Regions from separate parts of the Mesorhizobium sp. WSM4823 genome, predicted to be linked through region 1. Evidence: riboswitches for the same ligand, from Rfam matches in the RefSeq annotation. Region 1 holds a riboswitch; each other region holds the start of a gene.
The links. A riboswitch is a leader RNA that binds a small molecule or an ion and turns the genes downstream of it on or off. The one in region 1 is predicted to bind cobalamin.

Region 1 (2,195 bases):
GCCCGATCGCTGCTTCCGCCCTCGAAGGCCAAAAGGGAAACGGCGGCTGGTGGGGCTGGAGCGATGCCAAGCACGCTTTCGAATGGCTGTTCTGGGCCGGCCGCATCACCACGGCAGCGCGTCGTGGCTTCGAGCGGCTTTACGATCTGCCCGAACGGGTGCTGCCGCCGGCGGTGCTCGCTCTGCCGGTGCCATCCCCTGAGGATGCGCATCGCGAATTGCTGCGCATTTCCGCCCGCGCCCACGGCGTCGCGACTGCGGGCGACCTGCGTGACTATTTTCGCCTCTCTCCCGCCGACATCAAGGGCCGGATCGAGGAACTGGTCGAGGTGGGCGACCTTTTGCCGGTGCGCGTCGAAGGCTGGAGCAAGCCGGCTTACCTTCACAAGGACGCCCGTTTTCCGCGCAAGATCCAAGCGCGCGCGTTGCTCGCTCCGTTTGATCCCGTTGTCTTCGAGCGCTCCCGAACGGAAAGGCTGTTCGACTTCCGCTATCGCATCGAGATCTACACCCCGGCCGAAAAGCGCCAATACGGCTATTATGTGCTGCCGTTCCTGCTCGGCGAGAGGATCGTGGCGCGCGTCGACCTCAAGGCCGACCGCCCCGCCGGCGTGCTGCGCGTCCATGCGGCCTATGCCGAGCCCGGCGCGCCGCCTGAAACGGCGGCCGCGCTGGTCGACGAATTGAAGCAGATGCAGGGCTGGCTCGGCCTGGAACGGATTGAAGTCACGCCCGCAGGCGATCTAGGTCCGGCGTTGGCCGACATCATCGCGTCGTAGACACGCGTTGACACGCCTGCATACACAAGCCTAAATCCGGTTCAGACGGTCTCCTCTCGGCAAAGGGAGGAGCCAAGAGGGAATGCGGTGCGAAATCTCGATTTCAAATCCGCGGCTGTCCCCGCAACTGTAAGCGACGAGCCAAGGCCGAAAACCACTGGGACGGTCCCGGGAAGGCGGCACCAAGGCGATGACCCGCGAGCCAGGAGACCTGCCGTCTAGGACTTAAAGAATCCGATCGCCTGGCGGGTTTTCCGGGCAAGGAGCCTGATTTGGAACGCGACAGCAGTTTTCCAGCTGAGACAGCGGACGTATTGTCCGGCGATTGTGATACCTTGGCCGGCGTCACCGTGATCGTCTGCGCCTCCTGCCGTGACGAGACCGGCTCCGACGGCCATCCCCGCGCCGGCGAACTGCTTGCCGAAGACACGCGCCGCGCTGCATCAGGCGAGAATATCCGTATCCGCACCGTCGAGTGCCTCGGCAACTGCAAGCGCCGGCTGAGCGCCGCGATCCTGCGCGACGGCTGCTGGAGCTATGTCTTCGGCGACCTGACCGCGACCAGCGGCGCCGATCTCGTCGCCGGCGCAAAGCTCTTCGCCACCTCGACCGATGGCCTCATTCCATGGCGCGGCCGCCCCGATTGCCTGAAGCGCGGCCTCGTCGCCCGCATCCCTCCCCTCGACCTTTTGAAGGATCAGATATGACCGCTTCCCTCTCCCGCGTGCCCTGCACCGTCGTCACCGGCTTCCTCGGCGCCGGCAAGACGACGCTGATCCGCCATCTGCTGGAAAACGCCGGTGGCAAGCGGCTAGCCATCATCGTCAACGAGTTCGGCGACATCGGCATCGACGGCGAGATCCTGAAGGGATGCGGCATCGACACCTGCCCCGAGGAAAACATCGTCGAACTGGCCAATGGCTGTATCTGCTGCACCGTCGCCGATGATTTCGTCCCGGCGCTCGACCAGATCCTGTCTTTGACGCCGAAGGTCGACCATATCCTGATCGAGACCTCTGGGCTGGCTCTGCCCAAACCGCTAGTCCAGGCCTTCCAGTGGCCGACGGTCAAGAGCCGGGTGACGGTCGACGGCGTCATTGCCGTGGTCGACGGACCGGCGCTGGCCGAAGGCCGCGTCGCCAACGACATGGACGCCCTGCAGGCGCAGCGCGCGCAGGACGAGACGCTCGACCACGACGATCCGGTCGAGGAAGTGTTCGAGGACCAGCTCGCTTGCGCCGACCTGATCATATTGTCGAAGAGCGATTTGATGGATGCCGCCGGCTCGGCGCGTGCCAATGCCATCATCGGTGAGCACGCCGCGCGTGCCGTCAAGATCGTGCCGGCCTCGCAGGGTAAGGTCGATCCATCTGTGCTGCTCGGCCTCGGCCTCGCCGTCGAGGACGACATCGAGAA
Region 2 (2,195 bases), on a different contig from region 1:
GAGAACGCATGTAACCCATCACCGAACGGCCGGTCGCCGCACCGAAAGCCCGCGTCACGTGAAAGCGCGACACCCCGCTGCTCTTGGCGACATCGTCGAGCGAGACGGATTCCGGCAGATGGCTTTCGACGAACCACAGCGCTTTCTCGGTTGGATTCATGTGGCTCCTTGCATGGGCTCGGGTCTTCGCGTCGGCAGGTCATCGTGCCGTTTCCTGGAGCTCGCAGTTTGATCGAAATTGCGCACCGCGCAAATCGCGACGGCGGCCGGCAGTCGAAGGCGTCAGGCGAAAGAGCTTGACAGGAGCAAGCAACGTCTTTTAGGTAGTAACGTTATTACATAACGAGATCCATATGACTCCTTCTAACAAGACCCTAGCTCTCGTGGCTTTCCGAGCCCCGGAAATTTATTGCGCTGTGATTGGCGGGAAACTAGGCTGGGCGACTGATGGTCCCCGAGTCGAAAGGCGAGGGGTGAAAAGGGAACACGGTGAGATCTTCGGATCGAGGCCGTGGCTGCCCCCGCAACTGTAAGCGGTTAGCAAGATCCGAAATGCCACTGGCCGGCAAGGCTGGGAAGGCAGGATGGCGCAAAGACCCGCGAGCCAGGAGACCTGCCATCGGCTTGAGTTGACCGGACGGGGTGTGCCGGGAGGAGACGTGGACATCGGTCTTGTCGGCCGATCGGTCCAGCTTCCTTCCGTCGCCATTGAGAAAGTGACGGTAAGTTGGACGCCTCCCAGCCTCTTCTTGAAGCGCGCGAACTGAGCGCGACGGCGAATGGCCAGCGCCTGGTCAGCGCGGTAAGCCTTTCGGTGGCGGCGGGCGACCGCCTCGCCATCATCGGCCCCAACGGCGCCGGCAAGACGACTCTGTTGCGCATGCTATGCGGTACGCTGCGGCCAAGCGCGGGAGAGGTGAGATTTTCCGGCCGCCGGCTGGAGACGTTCTCGGCCGCCGAGCGGGCGCTGCGCATGGCGGTCGTCGGCCAGACCGATCAGCCCGATCCGCGGCTTGCCGTAATAGACTACGTCGAGCTTGGGCGCGTCCCGCATGCCGGTTTGCGACGAAGGAGCGAGCAACGCGACATCGTCGTCGAAGCGCTTCGAAGGACCGGCCTGCTGCCGCTGCTCGGCCGCACGATCGGCTCGCTGTCCGGTGGCGAGCGGCAGCGCGCCCAATTGGCACGCGCCATCGCCCAGGAGCCTAAAATCCTGTTCCTCGACGAACCGACCAATCATCTCGATCCGCGCGCCCGCAGCGAACTTCTCGAACTTGTGTCGCAGTTTGGCATGACCGTCGTGGCGGTGCTTCACGATCTGTCGCTGGTCACGCCATTTGCCACCAGGGTCGCGGTGATGAACGAGGCCCGCCTGCAGGCACTCGCCGGTCCGCGCGAGGCGCTGACCAAACAGTTGATCCGCGAGATTTTCGGCGTCGACGTGCTTCGGCTGCGCCATCCCACCGAAGACCGCGAACTCACGGTCTTCGAAGTTCCAAACCGCGCCTCTTCCGATTTAACCAAGGAGCAACATCCGTGAAACGCCTCGCACTGTCTTTTGCTTCCCTCCTGCTTGCCCAGACCGCCTTGGCTTTTCCGGTAACTGTCGACAGCTGCGGCACGCCGCTGACCTTCGATGCCGCGCCGAAGCGCGCCGTCATCCAGGATCTGAACATGGCCGAGATGGCCTTCGCGCTGGGGCTGCAACCGTCGATCGTCGGCCTGACCGGCATCACCGGAGGGTACAAGGTCGGTCCGGAATTCAAGGCCGAGCAGGGCGCGATCCCAGAACTCGCGCCGAAATACCCGACGCTCGAAAGCCTCGTCGCCGTCGAGCCCGATTTCTTCTTCGCCGGCTGGTACTACGGCATGAAGCCGGGCGGCGAGGTGACGCCCGATACGCTGGCGCCGCACGGTATCAAGACGTTGGTGCTGACGGAAAGCTGCGTCCACCTCGACAGCAACCGCCTCGCCGCCTCGATGGACCTGCTCTATGGCGACGTCGAGAAGCTGGGCAAGATTTTCGGCAAGGAGGCCAAGGCGAAAAAACTTGTTTCCGACTGGAAAGCGCAACTCGCCGAGATCACGGCAAAGGTCGGCGACAGCAAGGGAACGCGGGTGTTTCTTTACGACTCCGGCGAAGACAAACCCTTCACATCAGGCAAGTTCGCGATCCCCAGCGCGATGATCGCCGC
Region 3 (2,195 bases), on a different contig from region 1:
CCGCCATCAAGGAACTGGTCGACACGACGGGCGCCGGCGATCTCTATGCCGCCGGCTTCCTGCATGGCTACACGCAAGGCCGCGACCTGCAGACTTGCGGCGACCTTGGCTCACTGGCGGCCGGATTGGTGATCCAGCAGATCGGCCCCAGGCCACGGCAGAATCTGCGCCGCGAGGCTGAGCAGACTGGGTTGCTGTAAGGCGGCTTTTCGGCCACGTATTGCCCACCTTCCGTTGTGCACGCTGTCCAGACAGGCGCGTGTAAATCGAACGTACCAGTCCGAGAAGGATGCCGGTTTTTCTCCAAACTTCTGATTGTTGAGGCTCAGGAATGTTGTCCCACCTCGGGTCAGTACTGCCGCCCCTCATGACTGGCCAATACGCACTTTTTGGCGAAGTTTTGAGACGGGACCGTACAAAGGCAGATTGCCCGAGGGCGAGCCACAGTCTGCACACACCGGAGAGTCGCGCAGAAGGCTCAGCCGACGGCGACATGGAATTTGGAAACACGCCGCAGGCTAACAATTCACATAAACACATATACATTTGTTTATACGACATTGACAAGAAAGTGGGCTACTGCGATTGTCCGGCATGTCGTGGTTCCTCCGCAAGGCTTTGCCGTAGCGGAGCTAAGAGGGAAGCCGGTGCAATGCCTACGCTGCCCCCGCAACTGTAAGCGGCGAGCCAAACCCACCAATGTCACTGGGGCGAACTCCCCCGGAAGACGTGGCAGAGGCTGTGACCCGCGAGTCAGGAGACCTGCCACGACGAACAACGTCCGCGGGCGGGGTGTCTGGTGGTCGCGGCAGCTCGGCGTTGATGCCGGCCTGCTAGCGCCTTCTTGTCCCGGCCCCAACCATCGGGGTATGGAATGAATGTCTCCCAGCAAGTTCCCATAGCAACGCTTGGCGTGCCGCGTATCGGTCGCCGGCGAGAACTGAAATTCGCGCTCGAAAGCTACTGGTCCGGAAAATCGTCTGCTGCCAACCTTCTGGCGACGGCGAAGGCACTGCGTGCCGCCAGCTGGAGCGAGCAGCACGCCCGCGGCGTGTCGAAAATCCCGTCGAACGATTTCTCACTGTATGACCATGTGCTCGACACCGCAGCAATGGTCGGCGCCGTCCCAGCTCGTTACGGCTGGACGGGCGGCGAGATCCCGCTTGACATCTACTTCGCGATGGCGCGCGGGACGCAGGGCGATAGCGCGGGGTGCGGACACGCCAGTCACGGGCATGCAGTTCAGGGGCAGCGCGTGACCGCGATGGAAATGACCAAATGGTTCGACACCAACTACCACTACCTCGTGCCGGAGCTTGGGGACGATCAGACCTTCGCCCTCTCGTCGACGAAACCAGTCGATCACTTTCTGGAGGCAAAAGAGCTCGGCATCCATACACGCCCGGTCATCCTTGGACCGGTGACCTTCCTCAAGCTGGCGAAGTCTCCCGACCAGGGCTTCAATCCCATAGCGCTGCTACCGCGCCTGCTGCCGGTCTACGAGCAACTCCTGCAGAGGCTGGAGCTCTCGGGGGCCGACTGGGTGCAGATTGACGAGCCGGCGCTTGTGCTCGATCTCAACCCGAACGAACGAGCTGCCTTCGAATTCACCTACGGGCAGCTGTCGAAAGCCGCGCCCAAGGTGAAAATTATGCTGGCTACCTATTTCGGGCCGCTGGGAAACAATCTCGAGACCGCGCTTTCGCTGCGCCTGGCGGGGCTGCATCTCGACCTCGTGCGCGCTCCCGAGCAGTTGGAGACGGTTGGTCGGCTCGCACCGAAGGATCTGGTGCTCTCACTTGGCCTGATCGACGGCCGCAATGTCTGGCGCGCGAACCTGACCGCCATTCTCGACAGCATCAAGCCGGTCATCGTCGGTTGGCCGCTGGACCGCGTCGAAATTGCGCCTTCCTGCTCGATGCTTCACGTGCCGATGGACCTGCGGATGGAGACCGCGCCCGATGTAGACGTCCGTTCGTGGCTGGCATTCGCCGCCCAGAAGACTGAAGAGCTGCTCGTGCTGGCCCAAGCCTTGTCCGAAGGCAGGGAGGCCGTAACAGGCGGGCTAAAGGCTTCTGATGAGGCGGCCGCCGCGCGCGCAATGTCGACAAAGGCCCACGATCCGCTCGTCCGCGGGCGCGTCAGCAGCATTGACGGCGCCATGAAGCAACGAAAGAGCGCATTTGCCAAGCGCT
Region 4 (2,195 bases), on a different contig from region 1:
GGCCGGCTGGTTGGCGCCGTTGGATCCAAAGTTGTCGCTACCGGCAAAAGCGCTGCCGGAGATGGCCAAAATGGCGGCAGTGGCAAGAATGATCTTTTTCATTTCTAGTACTCCAGATTTGTCAGATCCCGAGCGGCAGACTTGGCCGCCGCCTGTCTGGGATCAGCTGTTAATTGTGGGATCAGCTGTTAATTGCCGAAACGGTTACGGTCGGCGCCCTGGACAACGGGCTTTTCAGCGTGAGCCGGCTTCTGAATGGAAGCCGTGTAAGAGCTGTCGACCGCAGCAGTCGGCTGGTTGGCGCCGTCGGACCCATAATGGTCGCTGCCGGCAAAGGCACTGCCGGTGATGGCCAAAACGGCGACGGCAGCAAGAGCAATCTTTTTCATTGTTGGTACTCCAGTATCTTAGTTTTCGGTCCGTCTAGCGGCGTGTCTTGAAAGGAATTCGCGTCGTTCGGACAGGCCCGATGTGGGAAGGCCATCCGGCAGATTCCAATCACGAAGTTGTTCCGTGTGGACCAAGAATCTGCACCTTGAAATTGTACCAGGTGCTTCTATCTGCATCGACTTTGGTTGTTCTTTCAATTACTTAAGCCGAATGCACTATTCGCCCATTTGACGGATTGGCGGACCTGCGTTCACAGCGTTATACACGCATTGTCAACAGAAACGAACCGTTCGGTTCGATTTTAGAAGTGGCTAATAGTCACTTTTGGAAACTGTTAACCTTCTTTGTCTCCGCTACGGGTCGGATTCGATGCCACGACCGCCGGCAATGGCCGCCGAAAAATGGGGTTCCAGCCCTGCTATTGCCAACCTGCAGGTTTGGCCGGCTGTGTCGCGCCGCATGGATACGATGTCGCTTTCATGCCGACAGTCGGCCGGCCGTCATGATTAGATCACACCATCTCAGGTGCCGCTTGGTGACGACGAAGCGGAGAATTGGGAAGCCGGTCAGAACCCGGCGCTGCCCCCGCAACGGTGGTGGAGTTCAAGTCGCAACGGGAGACCACTGGGCCACAAGCCTGGGAAGGTGTCGCGACCGCCCGCAAGGACACTCCAGAGCCCGGAAACCAGCCCGAGGTGTTGAACTCGACTGATCGCGGTGGGCGGTCAAGAGGCGGATAGTTCATGCCGGCCGTTCGCCGGCCTGCGCCGATCCTTCCTCCATCACCACCATAGTCAGTCCTTAGCCAAGAGGACAGGACATGGACACGCGCAACGACATGCTGAGGCTCTTGCACGGCCGCAGGCAAGGCTACTCGCTCGAGCAGCCCTTCTACACCGATGCCGACTTCTTCAAACTCGACATGGAGCTGATCTGGTATCGCGACTGGCTGTTCATCGGCCATGATTGCGAACTGCCGAAGCCGGGCAGCTACATCACCGCCCAGATCGGCGATTATCCGGTTGTGCTGGTCCGCGACCAGCAAGGCAAGATCAATGCCTTCCACAACTCCTGCCGGCATCGCGGCAGCCGCGTCTGCAATGCCGACAAGGGCACGGCGGCGAAGCTCGTCTGCCCCTATCACCAATGGACCTACGAGTTGGACGGCCGGCTTCTGTTCGCCCGCCAGATGGCGGACGGTTTCGACAAAAGCCAGTTCGGCCTGAGGCCGGTCGCTTGCGAGAGCGTCGGCGGCTACATCTTCATCTGCCTGGCCAAGGAGCCCGCCGATTTCGCGCCGATGCGCGCCATGATCGAACCTTACCTGTTGCCGCACCGGCTGCGCGAGGCAAAGGTGGCGTTCGAATCGACTATCGTCGAGAAGGGCAACTGGAAGCTCGTCTGGGAAAACAACCGCGAGTGCTATCATTGCGCCGGCAATCATCCGGAACTGTGCAAGACATTCCCGGAGGCACCGACCGTGACCGGCGTGCAGGGCGCCGACAGCGATCCCGAGATGCTGGCGCACTGGACGAAATGCGAGGCAGCGGGCCTGCCGAGCAAGTTCCGCATCGATCCGGCGGGACAATACCGCGCCACCCGCGCGCCGCTGCTGCGCGACGCCGTCAGCTATACGATGACGGGAAGACGCGCCGTAAAGAAGAACCTTTCCGACAGCGTTTCCACGGACCGTATCGGCTCGCTGCTGCTCTATCACTATCCGACGACCTGGAACCACATCCTCGGCGATCATGCGGTCACCTTCCGCGTGCTGCCGATCAGCGCCACCGAAACCGCCGTCACCA

Region 2: another riboswitch for cobalamin. It lies ahead of AC0L26_RS29325 (ABC transporter ATP-binding protein); the one in region 1 lies ahead of AC0L26_RS16405 (DUF1636 family protein).
Region 3: another riboswitch for cobalamin. It lies ahead of metE (5-methyltetrahydropteroyltriglutamate--homocysteine S-methyltransferase); the one in region 1 lies ahead of AC0L26_RS16405 (DUF1636 family protein).
Region 4: another riboswitch for cobalamin. It lies ahead of AC0L26_RS12645 (aromatic ring-hydroxylating oxygenase subunit alpha); the one in region 1 lies ahead of AC0L26_RS16405 (DUF1636 family protein).

The regions. Positions count from the first base shown of each region.
Region 1 covers NZ_JBVVQL010000005.1:332,396-334,590, forward strand. Annotated here, with positions in the region: gene AC0L26_RS16400 (winged helix-turn-helix domain-containing protein) at 1-779, shown strand, start outside; cobalamin riboswitch at 809-1,012, shown strand; gene AC0L26_RS16405 (DUF1636 family protein) at 1,052-1,486, shown strand; gene cobW (cobalamin biosynthesis protein CobW) at 1,483-2,195, shown strand, end outside.
Region 2 covers NZ_JBVVQL010000020.1:9,445-11,639, reverse strand. Annotated here, with positions in the region: gene AC0L26_RS29330 (GyrI-like domain-containing protein) at 1-160, opposite strand, end outside; cobalamin riboswitch at 432-635, shown strand; gene AC0L26_RS29325 (ABC transporter ATP-binding protein) at 728-1,540, shown strand; gene AC0L26_RS29320 (ABC transporter substrate-binding protein) at 1,537-2,195, shown strand, end outside.
Region 3 covers NZ_JBVVQL010000023.1:24,178-26,372, reverse strand. Annotated here, with positions in the region: gene AC0L26_RS30400 (adenosine kinase) at 1-200, shown strand, start outside; cobalamin riboswitch at 584-784, shown strand; gene metE (5-methyltetrahydropteroyltriglutamate--homocysteine S-methyltransferase) at 899-2,195, shown strand, end outside.
Region 4 covers NZ_JBVVQL010000004.1:141,458-143,652, forward strand. Annotated here, with positions in the region: gene AC0L26_RS12635 (DUF680 domain-containing protein) at 1-102, opposite strand, end outside; gene AC0L26_RS12640 (DUF680 domain-containing protein) at 189-389, opposite strand; cobalamin riboswitch at 897-1,098, shown strand; gene AC0L26_RS12645 (aromatic ring-hydroxylating oxygenase subunit alpha) at 1,211-2,195, shown strand, end outside.